3 linked regions of the Pleomorphomonas sp. T1.2MG-36 genome follow. The protein of the gene in region 2 interacts with the protein of the main gene of each other region in a pairwise test. Links are inferred from orthologs where the notes say so. Each region holds a gene or a part of one and is shown on either strand. Other genes may lie near its edges.

Evidence for each region. Proteins that work in one complex are often made in the same cells at the same time.
Region 1: the proteins of QQZ18_RS16595 (region 2) and QQZ18_RS22745 interact in binary tests that used the Escherichia coli proteins (3 or more experiments, as listed by UniProt). The link is inferred for Pleomorphomonas sp. T1.2MG-36 from one-to-one orthologs.
Region 3: the proteins of QQZ18_RS16595 (region 2) and grxD interact in binary tests that used the Escherichia coli proteins (3 or more experiments, as listed by UniProt). The link is inferred for Pleomorphomonas sp. T1.2MG-36 from one-to-one orthologs.

Annotation. Positions count from the first base shown.
Region 1 is NZ_CATNLY010000053.1:8,824-12,131, reverse strand. Bases 384-3,308 are described here. They hold QQZ18_RS22745 (ABC transporter permease), read right to left. Parts: upstream 2,476-3,308; coding sequence 1,291-2,475; downstream 384-1,290. Other genes in these bases: osmF (glycine betaine ABC transporter substrate-binding protein OsmF), read right to left, coding at 2,530-3,308; QQZ18_RS22750 (ABC transporter ATP-binding protein), read right to left, coding at 384-1,294. Also shown: QQZ18_RS22755 (ABC transporter permease), read right to left, coding at 1-359; more of QQZ18_RS22750, read right to left, coding at 356-383.
Region 2 is NZ_CATNLY010000034.1:174,966-179,993, reverse strand. Bases 1-2,715 are described here. They hold QQZ18_RS16595 (BolA family protein), read right to left. Parts: upstream 1,646-2,715; coding sequence 1,355-1,645; downstream 1-1,354. Other genes in these bases: cobS (cobaltochelatase subunit CobS), read left to right, coding at 2,446-2,715; QQZ18_RS16590 (J domain-containing protein), read left to right, coding at 1,757-2,380; QQZ18_RS16600 (HlyC/CorC family transporter), read left to right, coding at 60-1,352; aroB (3-dehydroquinate synthase), read left to right, coding at 1-60. Also shown: more of cobS, read left to right, coding at 2,716-3,429; QQZ18_RS16580 (GFA family protein), read left to right, coding at 3,437-3,796; cobaltochelatase subunit CobT, read left to right, coding at 3,810-5,028. UniProt on the Escherichia coli protein: Transcriptional regulator that plays an important role in general stress response. Has many effects on cell morphology, cell growth and cell division. Acts by regulating the transcription of many genes, including dacA (PBP-5), dacC (PBP-6), ampC and mreB.
Region 3 is NZ_CATNLY010000001.1:934,021-937,151, forward strand. The notes cover bases 1-2,748. They hold grxD (Grx4 family monothiol glutaredoxin), read left to right. Parts: upstream 1-1,077; coding sequence 1,078-1,419; downstream 1,420-2,748. Other genes in these bases: purL (phosphoribosylformylglycinamidine synthase subunit PurL), read left to right, coding at 1-661; QQZ18_RS04370 (BolA family protein), read left to right, coding at 796-1,026; QQZ18_RS04380 (hypothetical protein), read left to right, coding at 1,881-2,381; QQZ18_RS04385 (ArsR/SmtB family transcription factor), read right to left, coding at 2,447-2,748. Outside these bases: more of QQZ18_RS04385, read right to left, coding at 2,749-3,131. UniProt on the Escherichia coli protein: Monothiol glutaredoxin involved in the biogenesis of iron-sulfur clusters.

The DNA of each region.
Region 1 (3,308 bases), on a different replicon or contig from region 2:
ATGCGGGTCGGCGCCTCGCCGAAGCCCATGGCTGGTACCGAAAGCGCCAGCACCGCCACCGGCGGGAAGGTCTGGCCGATGTTGACGACGGCGCGCGACAGGGCGAGGAACTCGGCGCCGGCCGGCCTCGTCACGAAGATGGCGAGCCCGACGGCGACCACGGCGGCGGCCAGCGTCGACACGGCGACGGTGAGCAGATGCGACAACGTCAGGTCGATCAGGCTGCCCTGATTGTAGATCGGCGGTGCGCCGTTGTTGGTCAGCGGCGCCAGCAGGCCGGCAAAGCGATCCGGCGCCGCGAGAAAGGTGATGAGCGTCAGGAAGACGATCAGCCGCAGGAGGGTGCCGGGGCGGATCATCTGGGCCGCGCCGCCCGGCCGGCAATGCTGTCGAGACTGACGCGGCCGATCGGCGCTCCGGCGGCGTCGACCACCGGCGCCGTCTTGCGGCCGGACCAGAGCAGCACGCCGAGGCCCTCGTAGAGGCTGGCATCGGCGGCAAGCGGTGCACCGTCCGCCTCGCCGGGTTCGACCGCCGCACCGACCGTGCCGAGCGTCAGGTAATGGAAGGGGCGGTCGAGGGAGCCGATCAGGTCGTCGACGAAGGCATCGGCCGGTCGGGCCAGAATGTCGGCGGCCGGCGCATATTGCTTGAGGCGGCCACCGTCCATGACGGCGATGCGGTCGCCGAGATGGACCGCCTCGGCCATGTCGTGGGTGACCAGCAGTATGGTGGTGCCGGTGCGCCGCTGGATGGCCTTGAGGTCGGACTGCGCCTTGGCGCGGATGATCGGATCGAGGGCCCCGAACGGCTCGTCCATCAGCAGGAGGGCGGGCTTGGCCGCCAGCGCGCGGGCGACGCCGACGCGCTGCTGCTGGCCGCCGGACAGTTCGTGCGGATAGCGGCCGGCGAACTGGGCGTGATCGAGCTGGAACAGCTCCATCAGTTCCTCGACGCGGGCGGCCACCGTCTTGCGGTCCCAGCCGAGCAGCATCGGCACGGTGGCGATGTTGCGGGCGACGGTCCAGTGCGGAAACAGGCCGTGGTTCTGGATGGCGTAGCCGATCGAGCGCCGGAGTTCGTGCGCCGGCATCATCGACACGTCGTTGCCTTCGATGAAGACGCGGCCCTCGGTCGGCTCGATCAGCCGGTTGACCATGCGCAAGAGCGTCGACTTGCCCGAGCCGGAGGTGCCGACGATGACGGTGATCGTGCCGGACTCGATCTCCATGTGGACGTCGTTGACGACGGGGATGTCGCCATAGACCTTGGTGAGATGGCTGAGTTCGATCATGCCTTACCCTTGCCGGAAATCTCGATGACGGCGTCGAGCACGACGGCGGCGGCGAAAGCCAGCGCCACCGGCGGCAGCGCGCCGAGCAGGATGAGGTCGGTGGCCGTCTGGCCTAGCCCCTGGAACAGGAAGACGCCGAAGCCGCCGCCGCCGATCAGCGCCGCCACCGTGGCAAGGCCGATGTTCTGGACGAGGACGATGCGGATGCCGGTGAGAACGACCGGCAGCGCCAGCGGCATTTCCACCTGGAGGAGGCGCTGCCGGTCGGTGAGCCCCATGCCGCGCGCGGCGTCGACCACGGCGCGCGACACCCCGGACAGGCCGACCACGGTGTTGGCGACCATCGGCAGCAGCGAATAGAGGAACAGCGCCAGGAAGGCCGGCGCCGTGCCGATGCCGCGAATGCCGATGGCATGCGCGCCCGGCACGTTGGCGGCGATCCAGCCGAGCGGGGCGATCAGGATGCCGAACAGCGCCATCGACGGAATGGTCTGGATGATGTTGAGGACGTTGATCATCGGGTCGCGGACGGCGCGGACCTGATAGGCGAGGACGCCGAGCGGCAGACCGATGGCGACGGCGGCGGCCAGCGAGCCGGCGGCGAGCACCACGTGGTTGATCGCCTCGCGCCAGAACACGTCGGCGCGGTTGCGGTATTCGGCGATGAGCGACAGGTGGCTCCAGGCGCCGGAGGCGAGCAGGGCGACGATCAGCGCCGCCGTGGCGACCAGCGCGACCAGCCGGCCGACTGGGCCGAGCTTCAGCCGCACCATGGCGTCGGTGACCAGCATGGCGGTGGCGAACACCCCGACCCAGAAGCCGCTGGCCGGCGCGATGCGGGCATAGGGGTTGTCGGTCGGCGTCAGGTGCGTGCCGGCGGCGCCGACGCTGAGGGCGAGGGCGCCGATGGCCAGCGCGCCGAGGACGAGGCGGAACACCGGGCTGCGGCTCGCCACGGCCGTGACCAGCGCGGCGACGAGAACGGCGGTGACCGCGGCGGCCTCCATCGGCGGCAGCGCGTCGAACAGCCGGAGGCCGGTTCCCGAGGCGATGCGGGTCGCCCGGAAGGTGGCAAAGGGCAGTGCCAGCGTCACGGCCACCAGGATGGCGATGACGACGCCGAGACGGTCGACCCGCGGCGCGGCGGCTCCGTCCGTTCCGGCATCTGAAAGCGTCGTCATGGCAATCCTTCGGCTGGGAAAGGCGGAGGGGCAGAACCCCTCCGCGTCAGGCTGTTACTTGAGGAAGCCCTTGGTCTTCAGATAGTCCTCGGCAACCGCCTTGGCCGGCTCGCCGCCGATCTGGACGCGGGCGTTGAGGTCCTGCAGCGTCACAAGGTCGAGGCTTTCGAAGATCGGCTTCAGCGTGTCGGCGATCGTCGGGTTGGCCTTCAGCACCTCTTCGCGGACGATGGCGGTCGGCTGGTAGACCGGCTGCACCGCCTTGTCGTCGTCGAGCACTAGGAGGCCCGAGGGGGCGATGGCGCCGTCCGTGCCGTAGACCATGGCGGCATTGGCGCCGTTGGTCTGGTCGGCCGCCGCCTTGATGGTGGCCGCCGTGTCGCCGCCGGACAGCACGATCAGCTGCTCGGGCGTCAGCTTGAAGCCGTAGGTGGTCTGGAACGAGGGCAACGCGGAGGCCGAATTGACGAACTCGGCCGAGCCGGCCAGCTTCACTTCGCCGCCCTTGGCGACCCAGGCACCGAAATCGCTGAGCGACTTGACGCCGGCCTTGTCGGCCACGTCCTTGCGCAGGGCGATGGCCCAGGTGTTGTTGGCCGGCGACGGCGTCAGCCAGACGATCTTGTTGGCGTCGTAGTCGAGCTTCTTGGCTTCCTCGTAGGCCTTGGCGGCATCCTTCCACAGCGGATCGTCGGCCTTGTTGAAGAAGAAGGCGGCGTTGCCGGTGTACTCGGGATAGATGTCGATCTCGCCGGCGGTGATCGCCTGGCGCACCACCGGCGTTCCGCCGAGCTGGATGCGGTCCTCGACCTCGATGCCGGAATTCTGAAGCG
Region 2 (5,028 bases):
GTGCCGGCCGAAGCCGTGCGCGGCTTCCTCACCGACAAGCTCAGCGAAGGACAGGCCTGATGGGCGGACGGGGCGGGGCGCTGGCCGATCTCGTGTTAGCCGGCGTGCCGGTCGCCCTGTTCGTCGTCATCACCGTGATCCTGTCGGCGGCCGGGTCGGCCTTGCTCGCCTCCAACCGCACCAAGCTGCATCACATGGAGCGGCTTGGCGACCGCCGCATCAAGCGCCTCGTCGAGCTGACCGCCGAGCGGGCGCGGGCGGTGTCGGCCATCCGTCTGGCGCGCCAGGTGTCGACGGTGGCGCTGACCATCTTCGCGACGCGGGCGGTGCTGTCCCTCGAGACCGATCCCGTGCGCCTTGCCGTCTGGGCGGTCGGCGGCGTCATTCTTGCCATCCTGCTCGACGCCGTGCCGCGCGTGATTGTGTCGCTGAGGCCGGAACGATCGGCCTTCGTTCTCCTGTCGGCGATCGAGATTCCGGCCCGTCTGCTGGGGCCGCTGATTGCCGGCATCGAGAAAGCGGTGATCGCCCCCCTGAGGCTGGTCAGCAAGGCGCCGCGCGAGGCGGCCTGGACGGCGCATGAGGAAATTCGCGAGGCGGTCGACCTGCTGCATCGCGAGGGCGGCGTGGTCAAGGACGATCGCGACATGGTCGGCGGCGTGCTCGACCTCAGCGAGCTACCGCTGTCCGACATCATGGTGCATCGCACCAAGATGCGTACCTTCGACATCGACATGCCGGTCGGCGATCTCCTGAAGGCGTTGATCTCAAGCCCGTTCACGCGCCACCCCTTGTGGCGTGACGAGCCGGACAACATCGTCGGCGTCCTGCACTCCAAGGAGCTGATGCGCGCCATCGACCGCGCCGACGGCGATCCCGCCAAGGTTTGCGTCGAGACGCTGATGACGCCGCCCTGGTTCGTGCCCGACACGACGTTGGCCGCCGACCAGCTCAGGGCGTTTCTCAAGCGCAAGGTCCATCTCGCGCTGGTCGTCGACGAGTATGGCGAAGTGCAGGGTCTCGTCACCCTCGAGGATATTCTCGAGGAGATCGTCGGCGAGATCGCCGACGAGCAGGACGTGGTGGTGCAAGGCGTCCGTCCGTATCCCGACGGTTCGGCCTCGGTGGACGGGGCGGTGCCGATCCGCGACCTCAATCGCATGATGGACTGGCGTCTGCCCGACGACGAGGCGACCACCATTGCCGGTCTCGTCATTCACGAGGCGCGGATGATCCCCGACCCCGGCCAGTCCTTCACCTTTCACGGTTTCCGCTTCCGCGTGCTCAGGCGACAGCGGAACCGCATCACGGCGCTGAAGGTCGGACCGGTTGACGACGCGTTCCGCGCCTGAAATCACTCTCCGGGTGCGCGAGCGGTGACGGACAGGGCGTGCAGGCCGGTGTCGAACTCCGCCTTCAGCGCATCCATGACGAGACGCTGGCGGGCGAGGCGGCTCTTGCCCTCGAAAGCCGCCGATACCACCTCTACGACGAAATGGGTCTCGCCGCCCTCGCGCCAGCCGCCATGTCCGCGGTGGCGCTCGCTGTCGTCGATCACGTTCACATAGGACGGCGACAGCTCGGCGAGGAGCGCCGCCTCGATGCGGTTCTTGCGGGCGGAAACGGGCGGGGTCGTCGAAGTCATCGGGCATCCTCGGCGGTTGGCGCGGGCGAAGCAATCTGGCATCTGGCGACCATGCGAGGCGATTGTCAACGCCTTGCCGGCACGCTTTCGAGTGCCCATAATCGGCGGATCATGGATTCCTATTCCAAGCTCTTCGACAAACTCCGGATCAAGCCGGACAAGGAAAGCGTCGCTCGCGACCAGTTCCCGCCTTGCGATTGGGACGGGTGCGAGAGCGCTGGCGCCTATCGCGCGCCGAAAGGCCGGGGTCGCGAGGGGCAGTATCATCACTTCTGCCTGGAGCATGTGCAGCTCTACAACAAGTCCTACAACTACTTCTCGGGCATGGGAGACGACGATGTCATCGCCTTCCAGAAGGACGCGCTGACCGGCCATCGCCCGACCTGGACGGTATCGGTCAACCGCTGGGGGCAGACCGACCCCAACGCCGGCCATCACGGACGGCCTGCCGAGCCGACCTACAACGATCCGTTCGGCGTGTTCCACGGGTCGCGGTCGGGCGGCATGCGGGCCGAGCCCGAGGAGCCGCGCCGGCGCGTGTCGCCGATGACACAGCGCGCCTTCGAAACGTTGCACCTTGAGGTTGGCGTCTCGAAGGAGGAGATCAAGGCGCAGTACAAGGTCATGGTCAAACGCCACCATCCCGACGCCAACGGCGGCGATCGGTCCTCAGAGGAACGGTTGCGGGAGATCATCCAAGCCTATAATTACTTGAAGACTGCCGGTTTCTGTTGATCGGCCGCATTTTCCCGATTCGACGGAGCGACTTTTTCCTCCGCTTGGTCGCTCCAGGAGGTCTTATGGCTCAGCAGACGTATGACGCGCCGCTGCCCGATATCCGGGTCTCGGTCCGCGAGGTGTTCGGTATCGACACCGATATCGAAGTGCCCGCCTATTCCAAGGCTGACGAACACGTTCCCGATCTCGATACGGACTACCTGTTCGATCGTGCCACCACTCTCGCGATCCTGGCCGGCTTCGCGCACAATCGCCGCGTCATGGTGTCGGGCTATCACGGCACTGGCAAATCGACGCATATCGAACAGGTGGCCGCCCGGCTCAACTGGCCGCTGGTGCGCGTCAACCTCGACAGCCACATCAGCCGCATCGACCTCGTCGGCAAGGACGCCATCGTGCTGCGCGATGGCAAGCAGATCACCGAGTTCCGCGACGGCATCCTGCCCTGGGCGCTGCAGAACAACGTGGCGCTGGTGTTCGACGAATATGATGCCGGCCGTCCCGACGTGATGTTCGTCATCCAGCGCGTGCTGGAGGTGGCCGGCAAGCTGACGCTGCTCGACCAGAACCGCGTCATCCGCCCGCATCCGGCCTTCCGCCTGTTTGCGACGGCCAACACCATCGGCCTCGGCGACACGTCCGGCCTCTACCACGGCACGCAGCAGATCAATCAGGGCCAGATGGACCGCTGGTCGATCGTCACCACGCTCAACTATCTGCCGCACGACCACGAGGTCGGCATCATCGCCGCCAAGGCCAAGTCGTTCACCGGTCCGGAAGGCCGCGACACGCTGTCGAAGATGGTGCGCGTCGCCGACATGACGCGCTCGGCCTTCGTCAACGGCGACATATCCACGGTGATGAGCCCGCGTACGGTGCTGACCTGGGCCGAGAACGCCTCGATCTTCGGCGACGTCGGCTTTGCCTTCCGTCTCACCTTCCTCAACAAGTGCGACGAGACCGAGCGGGTGCAGGTCGCCGAGTTCTACCAGCGTTGCTTCGGCAAGGAATTGCCGGAGAGCGCCGCGAACATGGTGCTCACCTGAGGCGACGATGGCCAGCGAGCGGAGCTACAGCGGCAGCTGCCAGTGCGGCAACATCAGGTTCTCGGCCGAACTCGTGCTCGGCGAACTGGTGGCCTGCAACTGCTCCCGCTGCCGCCGCGTTGGCCACCTTCTCGCCTATCTGCCGGAAAGCGATTTCCGGGTGACGATCGGCGAGGCCGGCGTCTCCGAATATCGCTTCCACACCGGACGGATCGCCCATCGCTTCTGTCCGGTGTGCGGCATCCAGCCCTATGCCACCGGTACCGCGCCTGACGGTACGCCGTCCATCGCCGTCAATGCCCGCTGTCTCGACGGGGTCGATCTCGACACTCTGCCGATCAAGCGGTGCGACGGAGCTTCCTACTAGGGAACGGAGCATCGTGTCCTCCTCCAACCAGGCCAAAGGCAAGGAAATCGCCATCGAGCCGCTCAAGAAGGCGGTGACGACGGCGATGCGGGCGATTTCGGGCGACGGCGAGCTGGAAGTGGTGTTCGCCGCCGACCGGCCGTCGCTCAACGGCCACAAGGCGCGCGTGCCCGATCCGCCGCGTCGGCCGTCCGCCTTCGACGTTGCCGTCACCCGTGGCGCCGGCGATGCGCTGGCCCTGCGCCTTGCCTGTCACAACGAGACGGTGCATCGCACCTTCGTGCCGGAGGGACCGCGCGCCAAGGCGGTGTTCGACGCCATGGAGCAGGCGCGGTGCGAGGCGCTCGGCGCCCGCGTCATGCCCGGCGTCGCCGGCAATCTCGCCGCCATGCTCGAGGAGCGCTACCTCCGCGCCAATCTCCAGCACATCGAGAACCGCGACGATGCGCCGCTGTCCGAGGCGGTGGCATTGATGGTGCGCGAGAAGCTGACCGGCGCGCCGCCGCCGAAAAGCGCCCAGGCGCTGATGGACGCTTGGCGAGACTTCATCGAAGAACGCGCCGGTGACGACCTCGCCGACCTCGCCGATGCCATGTCCAGCCAGCAGGCCTTCGCCCGCGCGACGCGCAATCTTCTCGTCAACCTCGAAATGGGCGACGAGCTGGGCAGCGACCCCGATCAGGACGACAACCAGGACGGCGAGCAGCAGGAGGCCGAAGACAGCGAGGCGTCCGCCGAGCCCGCCGACGACGCCGATGCCGACCAGACGGCGGCTCGCGAGCGCGAGGTCGCCGGCGAGGATCAGGAGTCCTCGGAGGGCGACTCCGAATCGGAGATGTCCGACGATCCCGGCGACTTCGATGAGGAAGACGATTCAAGCGACCCCGGCGAGGCCAAGCGTCCGGAACTGCCGTTCACCAACCAGCCGCCGGTCAGCGACTACAAGGTGTTCACCACCAAGTTCGATGAGGTGACACGGCCGGAAGACGTCTGCGACGGTGCCGAACTGGACCGTCTGCGCGGCCTTCTCGACAAGCAGCTCGCCAATTTCGCCGGCGTGGTGGCGCGGCTCGCCAACCGCTTGCAACGTCGCCTGATGGCGCAGCAGAACCGTGCCTGGGACTTCGACATCGAGGAGGGCATCCTCGATACGGCGCGCATCACCCGCGTCGTCACCGACCCGCTGGCGCCGCTCGCCTTCAAGATGGAGCGCGACACCGACTTCCGAGACA
Region 3 (3,131 bases), on a different replicon or contig from region 2:
CATCGCCGAGGCCTGCCGGGCGCTGAACTTCCCGATCGTCTCGGGCAACGTGTCGCTCTACAACGAGACCAACGGCGAAGGCATCCTGCCCTCCCCCACCATCGTCGGCGTCGGCCTCTTGCCGGACGTGACGAAGATGGCCACCATCGCCTTCAAGGCCGATGGCGACGAGGTTCTTCTCATCGGCGGCCACGGCAGCCACCTCGGCCAATCCGTCTATCTGCGCGATCTGCACGGCCGCGAGGAAGGCACGCCGCCGCCGGTCGACCTTGCGCTTGAAAAGAAGCACGGCGACTTCGTGCGTGGTCTCATCGCCTCCGGCCGCGTTTCTACCTGTCACGACCTTTCCGACGGCGGCCTTGCCGTGGCGCTGGCCGAAATGGCCATGGCCGGCCGGCGCGGCGTCAGCGTCGCGCTTGGCGGCCTAGCGCCGCACGTGGCCGCGTTCGCCGAGGATCAGGCCCGCTACCTGATCGCCGTGAAGCCTGGCGACAGCGCCGCCATCCTGGCCGACGCCGCCAAGGCCGGCGTCAGCGTCGAGCGGGTCGGAACGGTGGGCGGCGACGCGGTCGACTTCGGCCCCGCCGGCAAGGCGTCCATCGCCGATCTCAAGGCGGCTTATGATGGCTGGTTCCCGGCCTTCATGGGCGGCAAGGCGTAAGCACGGCCGATCCGGATCTGCGGAATATGCTCGAAGGTGTCAGCCCGGAGCATTTCCTTTTTGACCGGATGATGCCATCTGATCGAAGGGTGCCGGGCGACTCCCGGCCGGCAACGAGAAGAAGGATGCTCGACATGGCCATGCAGGCAAGAGACATCGAGGCGATGATCAAGGAAGCGCTGCCGGACGCCAGCGTCGAAATCCGCGATCTTGCCGGAGACGGCGATCATTATTCGGCCATCGTCGTATCGGAAGCCTTCCGCGGCCTGTCGCGGGTCAAGCAGCATCAACTCGTTTACGACGCACTCAAAGGAAAAATGGGTGGCGAGCTGCATGCCCTTGCACTTCAGACCAGCGCGCCTTAACTTTGAATGCTTCCAATTCGGACCTTGAATCCGATCGACCGAGGTAGACCCATGGCTGACATCAAGTCGTTCATCGACAACGAAGTGAAGAGCAACGATATCGTCCTGTTCATGAAGGGCACGCCGGACTTTCCACAGTGCGGCTTCTCCGGGCAGGTCGTGCAGATCCTCGGCTACCTCGGCGTGCCGTTCAAGGGCGTCAACGTGCTGGACAACCCCGAACTGCGCGATGGCATCAAGGCCTATTCCAACTGGCCGACGCTGCCGCAGCTCTACGTGAAGGGCGAATTCGTCGGCGGCTGCGACATCGTCCGTGAGATGTTCCAGAAGCAGGAGCTTCAGGCTCACCTGAAGGAGGCCGGTATCGCCGTCAACGAGGCGGCCGCGGAGTAAGGTCAGGCCACTGCCGATGCGTTTTGGAAAGCCCTCGTCGCTGCGTCGACGGGGGCTTTTCGTTTGTCGCAAGAGCCTAAAGCCCGCCACGGACAGCCTTCAAGCGCCAGGAAAGCCGGTTTTTAGCCGTCCATCGAAGAAATTTTCGCGCAAAACGCTGGGGCTTTCGTGATCGCTCCCTGGCCATGTTCACATTGCCGGAGACCCGACATGACCAATCTCGGCCCGGTTTCCCGCAGGAGACCGAGGGTTTTTCCCGATCCTCCGAATACGTTCAACTCCGTAGACACTTTTTCGCGACTTTCGTTCAACTGGATCGCTCGCATACGTCAGCGGCGACCGGTTTGAACGTGAACGGTCAAGCTCCAAATGAGGGTCATCGGCAGCGAACAAGACCTCCCCGCTGCCAAGACATGGAAGACGGCCTTCGACAGAAGACCACCCCAATTGGAGTAGACATCATGAACACCAAGTTCCTTCTCACCGCCGCCCTCGCCGCCGCTCTGGTCCCCTCCATCGCCAGCGCCGCCGGCGTGACCTTCGACCCGGCCGCCCGCGACAACGACCCGCAGTTCCTCAACACGTTCTTCAATGACGGTGGCGCCAACGCCGCTGCTGCCAAGGCCGACGCTGCCCGTTACGCCGCCGCCGAGCAGACCCTGAAGTCCGGCGCCGTGATCGGCACCCATGGTTCGGAAGCTGCGAGGGTCGTGACGACCTTCGACCCGGCCGCCCGTGACAACGACCCGCAGTTCAAGAGCGCCGTGGTTATCGAGAACCCGGCCAACGCTGCCGCCGCCAAGGCTGACGCCGACCGCTACGCGGCGGTCGAGCAGAACCTGAACTCGGGCGCCATGATCGGTACCCATGGTTCGGAAGGCGCGCGGATCGTAACGACCTTCGACCCGGCGGCCCGCGATAACGAGCCGCAGTTCAAGAACACGGTGGTGTTCGCCAACTAAGTCCGGAGCGTTTTGCTCCCTAAGGCATCGGGCCGTCCCAGTCGGGGCGGCCCTTTTTGCGTCGCTCAGGCGCCCGGCCGCCCCGGCATGTCGAAGCTTCGACCCGTTTCCACCAGCGTCTTCAGGCGCGAGATCGCCTCGACCCAGCCGGCCGACACCATGCGGCTGGTGGTCGTATCGCCACCGAAGTCGTCATGCACCAGCGTCAGTTTCGTGGCTCCGACGCCGGCCGGCTCCAGCTCCCAGGTGACACGCGATGGCGGGTCTCCCGCCACGTCTTCCGACCAGCGCGCGGCAAAGCTGTGGGACAGGCGCTTGGGCGGCGTCAGCTCAAGCAGCTCGCCGACGATCATCGCATGTCCCCCCAACAGGAACTCGATCTTGCCGCCGACACGCCACTCGGTGCGCGAGGTCATGTTGAAGTGCTGCCAGAGCGGCGTCTTCTCATCGTCGGTGAGAACCGCCCATACCGCCTCGGGCGAGGCGTCGATGAAAAGCTCGTAAACGTGCTTCGGCTTGACCGTCACAGTATTCATTTTGGCTATCCCCTGCTGAAATCCGCCCTTGAGGTCGGCGAGACCGCGCGCAAACGGCGAGGCGTAGCGCGAGATCCAGCGATCGCTCACGTCCTGAATGGGAACCGGGTTGAGATAGTGGAACTTCTCGCGCCCGACCTTGCGGGTGACCACCAGCCCGGCTTCCTCAAGGACGCCGAGATGCTTCATCACCGCGAAGCGTGACAGTGGCAGA